2 regions of the Paenibacillus sp. J31R120 genome follow, and region 2 is predicted to be linked to the other one. Evidence: predicted binding sites of a transcription regulator. Region 2 holds the regulator's gene; the other holds the start of a gene.
What was found. The regulator LexA, encoded in region 2, represses DNA repair genes until DNA is damaged. The targets are predictions, from matches to a motif close to CGAACATATGTTCG.
Positions count from the first base shown of each region.

Region 1: AC0YNW_RS06975 (carbohydrate kinase) is a predicted target of LexA. The motif match lies at 1,352-1,365, and genes of this name have one in related genera.

Region 1 is NZ_JBWDNN010000002.1:77,828-81,258, forward strand. It holds gene AC0YNW_RS06965 (nucleoside hydrolase) at 1-54, opposite strand, end outside; gene AC0YNW_RS06970 (NupC/NupG family nucleoside CNT transporter) at 78-1,259, opposite strand; gene AC0YNW_RS06975 (carbohydrate kinase) at 1,586-2,680, shown strand; gene AC0YNW_RS06980 (response regulator) at 2,768-3,431, opposite strand, start outside.
Region 2 is NZ_JBWDNN010000003.1:270,379-273,809, reverse strand. It holds gene AC0YNW_RS13615 (ABC transporter ATP-binding protein) at 1-876, shown strand, start outside; gene AC0YNW_RS13610 (hypothetical protein) at 1,011-1,208, shown strand; gene AC0YNW_RS13605 (YjfB family protein) at 1,321-1,497, opposite strand; gene lexA (transcriptional repressor LexA) at 1,660-2,280, opposite strand.

The DNA.
Region 1 (3,431 bases), on a different contig from region 2:
AATGGCGTCATCATGTCCGGGGTCACAATCCAAAATAATTTTTCTTGATGTCATTATCTTTCACCTCTAAGTTTTATTTACATGACTAGACCTATCATGGTGCCTGAAATAACAGAAGCCAACGTTGAGCCCAGCAGCAATTTAAGAGCAAACTTCGCAACATGATCTCCTTGCTTGTCGCTAATCGCTTTGATGGAGCCGGAAATAATGCCGAGCGTTCCGAAGTTAGCGAAGCTAACCAGATAGACAGATACAATAGCAACCGTCCTGGATGAGAATTCACCTGTCATATTGCCAAAACTCAACATCGCTACAAATTCATTCGTAATCAGCTTGGTCGCCATAATGCCGCCAGCTTGTACCGCTTCTGACCATGGAACACCCATCAGGAAAGCTATTGGCGCGAAGATATAACCAATAACCGTATCGAATGAGATGTGCAATGTGCTTTGGAAAATCACATTCACCATTTCCATTAGGGAGATAAATCCTAGCAGCATGGCGCCAACAATAATGGCGATTTTAAAACCATCCGTGACGCTCTCTCCGACCATTCGGAAGAAAGGAAGCCGTTCTTTTTCCTCAACTTCAACCAAGTCCTCATTCTCATCCAGATCATAGGGGTTAATAATATTGGCCACGATAAGAGCACTGAAAATATTCAAGACAACAGCCGTTACAACAAATTTAGGCTCCAGCATATTGGCGTATGCGCCAACCATCGCCATGCTTATTGCACTCATCGCGGATGTACAAATGGTGTAGAGTCTTTCTTTGGACAGAAGCGGGATTTGCTTGAGAATGGTCAAGAAGACTTCCGGCTGTCCAAGCGCAGATGTAGATATGGCAAAATAGCTTTCAAGTCTGCCCATACCGGTAATTTTGCTAAGGAACAGGCCTAAATATTTGATGATGAAAGGCAAAACCTTGATGTAATTCAGAATTCCGATTAGTACAGACATGAAAACAAGCGGCATTAACACGCCAAGGAAAAACGGAGTTTGACCCTCATTTGCCATGCCTCCAAATACAAATTGGATGCCCGCATTGGCAATGCTCATCAGCTTTTCAAAAAGCAAGCCCACTTTTGTAATCGCAGTGATTCCTATGCTCGTGTTCATCATGAAGTACACCAAAAGGATTTGTACGGCTAACATGATCAGAACACGTTTGTATTTTATTTTTTTGCGATTGTTGCTTACTAAGAAACCAATAATAAAAACAAGAAGAAGGCCAGTTAGCAAGAAAATAAAATTCATGTATATCTCCTCCATGTTAATGCCAATGTCTCATGCAAGATTGACTTGTCCTCACCATAACTAACAGCCAATTTACACCCCCTAAATTCGAACAAACAAAAGTTTATGTTGAAAACATATGTTTAGTATACGCTTTCATGTTGAGATGTCAATATGCAAAATTTGATCAGGTTCCTGAATATGCCTGACAAGCCATACATCATGCTAAATTTCGCATGCCACAGCTGCATGAATTTATTCTGGAGGTAGATTTAGTTGTATAATAAAGATAGGGAACATACACGAGGTTGGTACTTAAGGATGACAAGTAGAAATGGGGTTGCTTCGTGGATAAAGAACAGCAAATTTTGGACTATATAAGAATGAATCCTTTTATATCACAGCAAGAGTTATCCGCTAAGGTTGGTTTATCCCGTCCGACGGTTGCCAATTATATTGCCAGCTTGACCAGACGCGGTGAAATTAAAGGACGGGCCTATATTTTACGGGAGGAATCGTCAATTGTTTGTATCGGAGGGGCTAACATTGACAAGATTGCGCGCTCGAATCAGACGGTCAGTTTTTCTTCCTCCAATCCGGTCAAAATCAATGAATCTTGCGGCGGAGCGGCACGCAACGTTGTAGAAAATTTAAGCCGGCTCCGCTGTAATACGTCCATTATGACCTGTGTTGGAGACGACAAAGAGGGCAACTGGATCCTGAATGAAATCAAAAGCCAAGGTGTTGATGTCAGCCAAGTTTGGGTGATGCCGACTGAGCGAACAGGAATTTTCATCACTCTTCTGGACCCAACGGGAGAGAGCGTAGTCTCGATGGATGATATGCACATATACGAAAAAATGACCGTATCCATGTTCGAGGAGAAATGGTCCCATATTATTTCGGCACAAGCTGTTTTTTTGGATACGAATATTCCCAAGGACTGTATAAGCTATATCATCAAACGCTGTGCCGAGGAACATATTCCTTTGTATATAGACCCTGCATCTGTAGCCAAGACACATAAGCTTCCTTATCGGCTGGACGGAGTAGAGCTGCTGCTCCCGAACCGGGTTGAAGCAGAGGTGCTTGCCGACATGAAGATCGATTCCATTGAAGATTGTGAGATCGCATGTGAAAAGATTAGAGCGCGCGGCGTTAAAAATGTGATTATCACACTGGGCGATCAGGGGGCCTATTATTCCTCTTCGGAGGAATCGGGGCACTTGCCTTCTTTTCTAACGGATATTGTGGACATCACAGGGGTTGGCGACGCTTTTGCTTCTTGTGCCATGTATGGCATTATGAACAATGAATCGCTGCATAGCGCATGCCAGCTGGGACTTGCCGGCGCGGCTCTAACCCTTCAAACGGAAGATTCCATTAGCACTTTATTAAGGCCCGAAAAAATGTATGAAGTTGTACAGGAGTATTCACGATAAAGGTTGCTCGCTATCACTATAAAACCCGGCCGTATATGGCCGGGTTTTTTCGATTGGATTTATGTATGTGCACACCCTCAATTTCCCTCATTCCAACCGATATGCCCACAAGTACCCTTTTGACTCCAGCAGGAGCGCATCCGGCTGTTCTTTGGGCTCGATTACAATGCTGTTGTTGGTGCTCATGATGTAACCATCGTTGATTCGTTCGATGACGATAGGGACACCGAGCTCCATAAAGAGCTGACGCATGCGATAGATGGTGTTATACAGATTGGGAAGCGCCCGTTTCTCCTCGACATGGGGCCAGAGATCATCGATGATTCGCCACTTTAAGCATAACTTATTCTCATGAAGTAGAAAGTAATAAAATAGCTCTTCGGTTATGCGAGTAGGCCATTTAATGGGATGCTCGTCTTTCTTTACATGGGCTTCTCCGTACAGCTGGACAAGCAGCTCCTTCTTTGGTGCCGGCTTCTGCCGCTGGCCATAATATTTCTGAAGGCGTTCGTCCAGCTGCTTAACCGTATTCGGGGTCATCGGCTTCAAGATATAATCCAGCGCTTGTACACGGAAGGCTTGTACGGCATATTGCTGGTGAGCGGTGGTGAAGATAACAGGTACGTCAATGCCGCTTTCCACCAAGGTTTGAGCGAGCTGAAGTCCCGTCATTCTCGGCATCTCAATGTCGAGCAGGAGCGCGTCTACCTCCAGCTTCGGGATTTCCGGCAGCGCATCGAATGGCGATTCG
Region 2 (3,431 bases):
CAGGGCTTGCTACACGCGAATGAGATGATTTCATTTGTGAATCTTCCTGAAGGGAACGGGAAGGAGGGAGACCAGGAGTTTCCGTCTCCAATCCGGCAAGGCATAACGGTAGAGCAGCTGTCCTTTCACTATGACGGGGCTCCTGGTCCGGCGATCGACAGCATAAGCTTTTCAATAGGAGCGGGCGAAACGATTGCCATTGTCGGGGACAACGGAGCGGGCAAGAGCACGCTGGCCAAATGCTTGCTTGGATTATACGCTCCGGACAAAGGCTCCATTGCAGTTGACGGGATAGCGTATGCGCATCTAACTTCCGACAGCCTTCGAAGCCGCATGAGCGCGATCTTTCAAGACTTTGTCCAGTTTCCCTTTCCCGTATGGGAGAATATTGGTTTAGGAGCAATCAGCGACCTGAGCAACCGGGACAAGCTTCAGACATCCAGCGAAGAAGCGAATACCGCTTCCTTTATCGATAAGCTGCCCCAGGGATGGGATACTGTCCTTGGTGTTCAATTCGACGGCGGCCATGAGCTGTCCTATGGTCAATGGCAGCGTATCGCGCTGAATCGGGCTTTCTACCGGGAGTTTGAGCTCATTGTATTGGACGAGCCTACTGCTTCGCTTGATCCCATGACCGAAGCGGCTATCTTTGAGAACCTGATGAAGTTAACGAGTGGCAAAACATCGGTTTTTATTACTCATCGGCTTGGCAGCTGCCGGTTTGCAGATCGTATTCTGGTGCTAAAGGATGGCCGTCTTGTGGAAGAGGGCCATCATGATGCATTAATGAGCCGGAATGGCGAGTACGCTGCGATGTTCCGCAAGCAAGCGGGCTGGTATACGAAGGAATGGGAGGAGCAGGCGCTTGGCGTGTAACCGCCGGTGCTGCTCCTTTTTCAGCTGGCCTCACGTCTTGCGATTAACGGCTGAAAATAGTTAAAAACTTCATGTGACACGAACGTATGTTTTGGATATAATGAGAACATACATTCGTTCAGGCGGTGATTGGCATGGAGAGATTTCTCGGAAAAGTTGTACAGCTCATCTACATCGACAGGAAGAGAAATGTATCGATTCGTGATGTGCGGATTATTTCGGTAAAGGGCAAGCAATTCAAAGCTTATTGCTACTCGGCTGGGGCTATGCGTATCTTTAATGAGGATCATGTGGTGGATGTGGAAGTCTCCAAACAAGCCGGTAAAGCGTAGCAGGAAGAGATACGGGTTAGTTTTGGCAAGACGGAGTCAGACATTGGTCTAGGGTACTTCAACTGAAAAAGGAAACCAAAAGAAAAACCCGCAAACATCGCGGGTTGATTCATTACGCTCGAAGATCCAAGTTTTGACCGAGATTAGGGTCGAGGCTCTTGCCGATCATGTCTGCCAGCTGTTGTCCTTGCTGTTCAGCTTGTCCTTTGGCGATGCTAAGCATCTTGATGCCTACGGATTGGGCCAGCTTTGATTGGCCTAATGCTATCGATAATGCGCCAATATCCAAGTTATACACCTCCTACTAGCTATATCGGCAACTGACCTGTAAGGATGAAGGTACGATTCGGCAGTGTGGTGAACGAAGGGTGGAGGATTTAAGATAATATCTTTTATAATAAAAGGCTGCTGGAATGAATCATTCATTCCAGCAGCCTTCTTCTTGTGTAAATTAGTGAATATCGCGGAACAATCCGATGACCTTGCCGAGAATCGTGACGTTCTTCAGGCGGATTGGCTCCATCGTAGCGTTCTCTGGCTGGAGACGGATATGATCCTTCTCCTTATAGAACGTCTTGACGGTTGCCTCATCATCCTCCGTCATTGCAACAACGATCTCGCCGTTGTTCGCCGTCTGCTGCTGGCGAACGATGACGTAGTCGCCATTATGTATGCCCGCTTCAATCATACTTTCGCCGATAACGTTAAGAATAAAGACCTTGCTGTCCCCCACATAATGGGAAGGAAGGGGGAAATAATCCTCTATGTTCTCCGTAGCCGTAATCGGAATGCCGGCGGTAACCTTGCCCACGATCGGCACTTGCGCGACTGGAAACGGAATGACGTTGTCATTGTCGTCTTGGTTCAGGATCTCGATAGCGCGAGGCTTGGTAGGGTCGCGGCGGATGAAGCCTTTCTTCTCCAGCCTGTCCAGATGGCCGTGAACGGTGGAACTGGACAGCAGACCAACGGCTTCTGCGATTTCCCGAACGGAGGGCGGGTAACCCTTCTCCCGAACTTCCTGCTTGATAAATTCAAGGATCGAATGTTGCCGTTTGGACAGCTTCGACACGTACATCATCTCCATTCTTCTTATTGTGTCAAATTATAACACAGAACCGAAGTTCGTACAAACATAAGTTCTTAAGCACAAAGGTTCGTATTTTAGTATCGAACTTTAGTGTATTCTAGCCAAATTAAAGTAGTTGAGTATATGTAATCAACTGTACCCGCAAAAAGCTAAATTGACGTCTTGTTTGAATAATCGGAAACTTTAACCAAGACTATGCAGCGTTAACAATGGTAGCACTCCGAGAGCGCTGAATTGTAAAAGATCGATGTACCTGATCGCAACATTTCAGCTTGAAACGCTCAAATAGATTGTTAGCCAGCAGTTTGAGCAACATTGATTGAAGAAACGCTATATGTCATGGCTCTCACGCCCTAATGGTGACTACCCCTTCATACTGCCAGAACAGGTCAAATTCGAACTGAGGATGATCGTCGTCGTATGTTGTATCTTGCTGATAACAACGACCTGCCTTGTATTGTCCCAACTTGTTGCTTAGTAGCACAAGAAGACGATACCTTCAATGACCCAATCTTATTCGACGAGGTGTGTCCAATGTTAGCAGGCATATGCTAGGCAAGAAGTTTGGTCCACTTCAGTTTGCCGACATATCCAATAGATTGCAACTCCCAATAGTCGTAGAAATCTTCGTCGCCAAAACCTACATAGCTGACTTTTCGTTCATCTAGATGCTTTAACGTCTGCATGGTAAATGGAAGGATATCACTAGAACTGCCTGTATTGCCTGATCGAAGCATGGCATTGATATGATGATTGACGCCAACAGAGGAGTCGTGCAGATTACCAAAAACGTTTCAACAGACGAATCCAAATCGAGAATAGCATGTTCGGGCAGTGTGGGAACGATGATGTCGAGAATCAGTTCCCTCAGCTTTGGTAGGAATGAATCCTGTGTCATGCCAAAACGGAGCAACTCCTATTGTGATAAGGAAGACGACCGCCTTGCCCATAACGGATTAAGGGATCCTGTCTAGCGATTTATAATGAAAGCTACGCTCACTGCAAAGCAGCCCCAAGACACTATTTCTATTTTTTTACAACCTCACTTTCATAATTTAAGGTAGACATATATAAACCATGGATTCTAGTTAAATATTGAATTATTTAGTAGAATACTATATAATGAAAAAGAT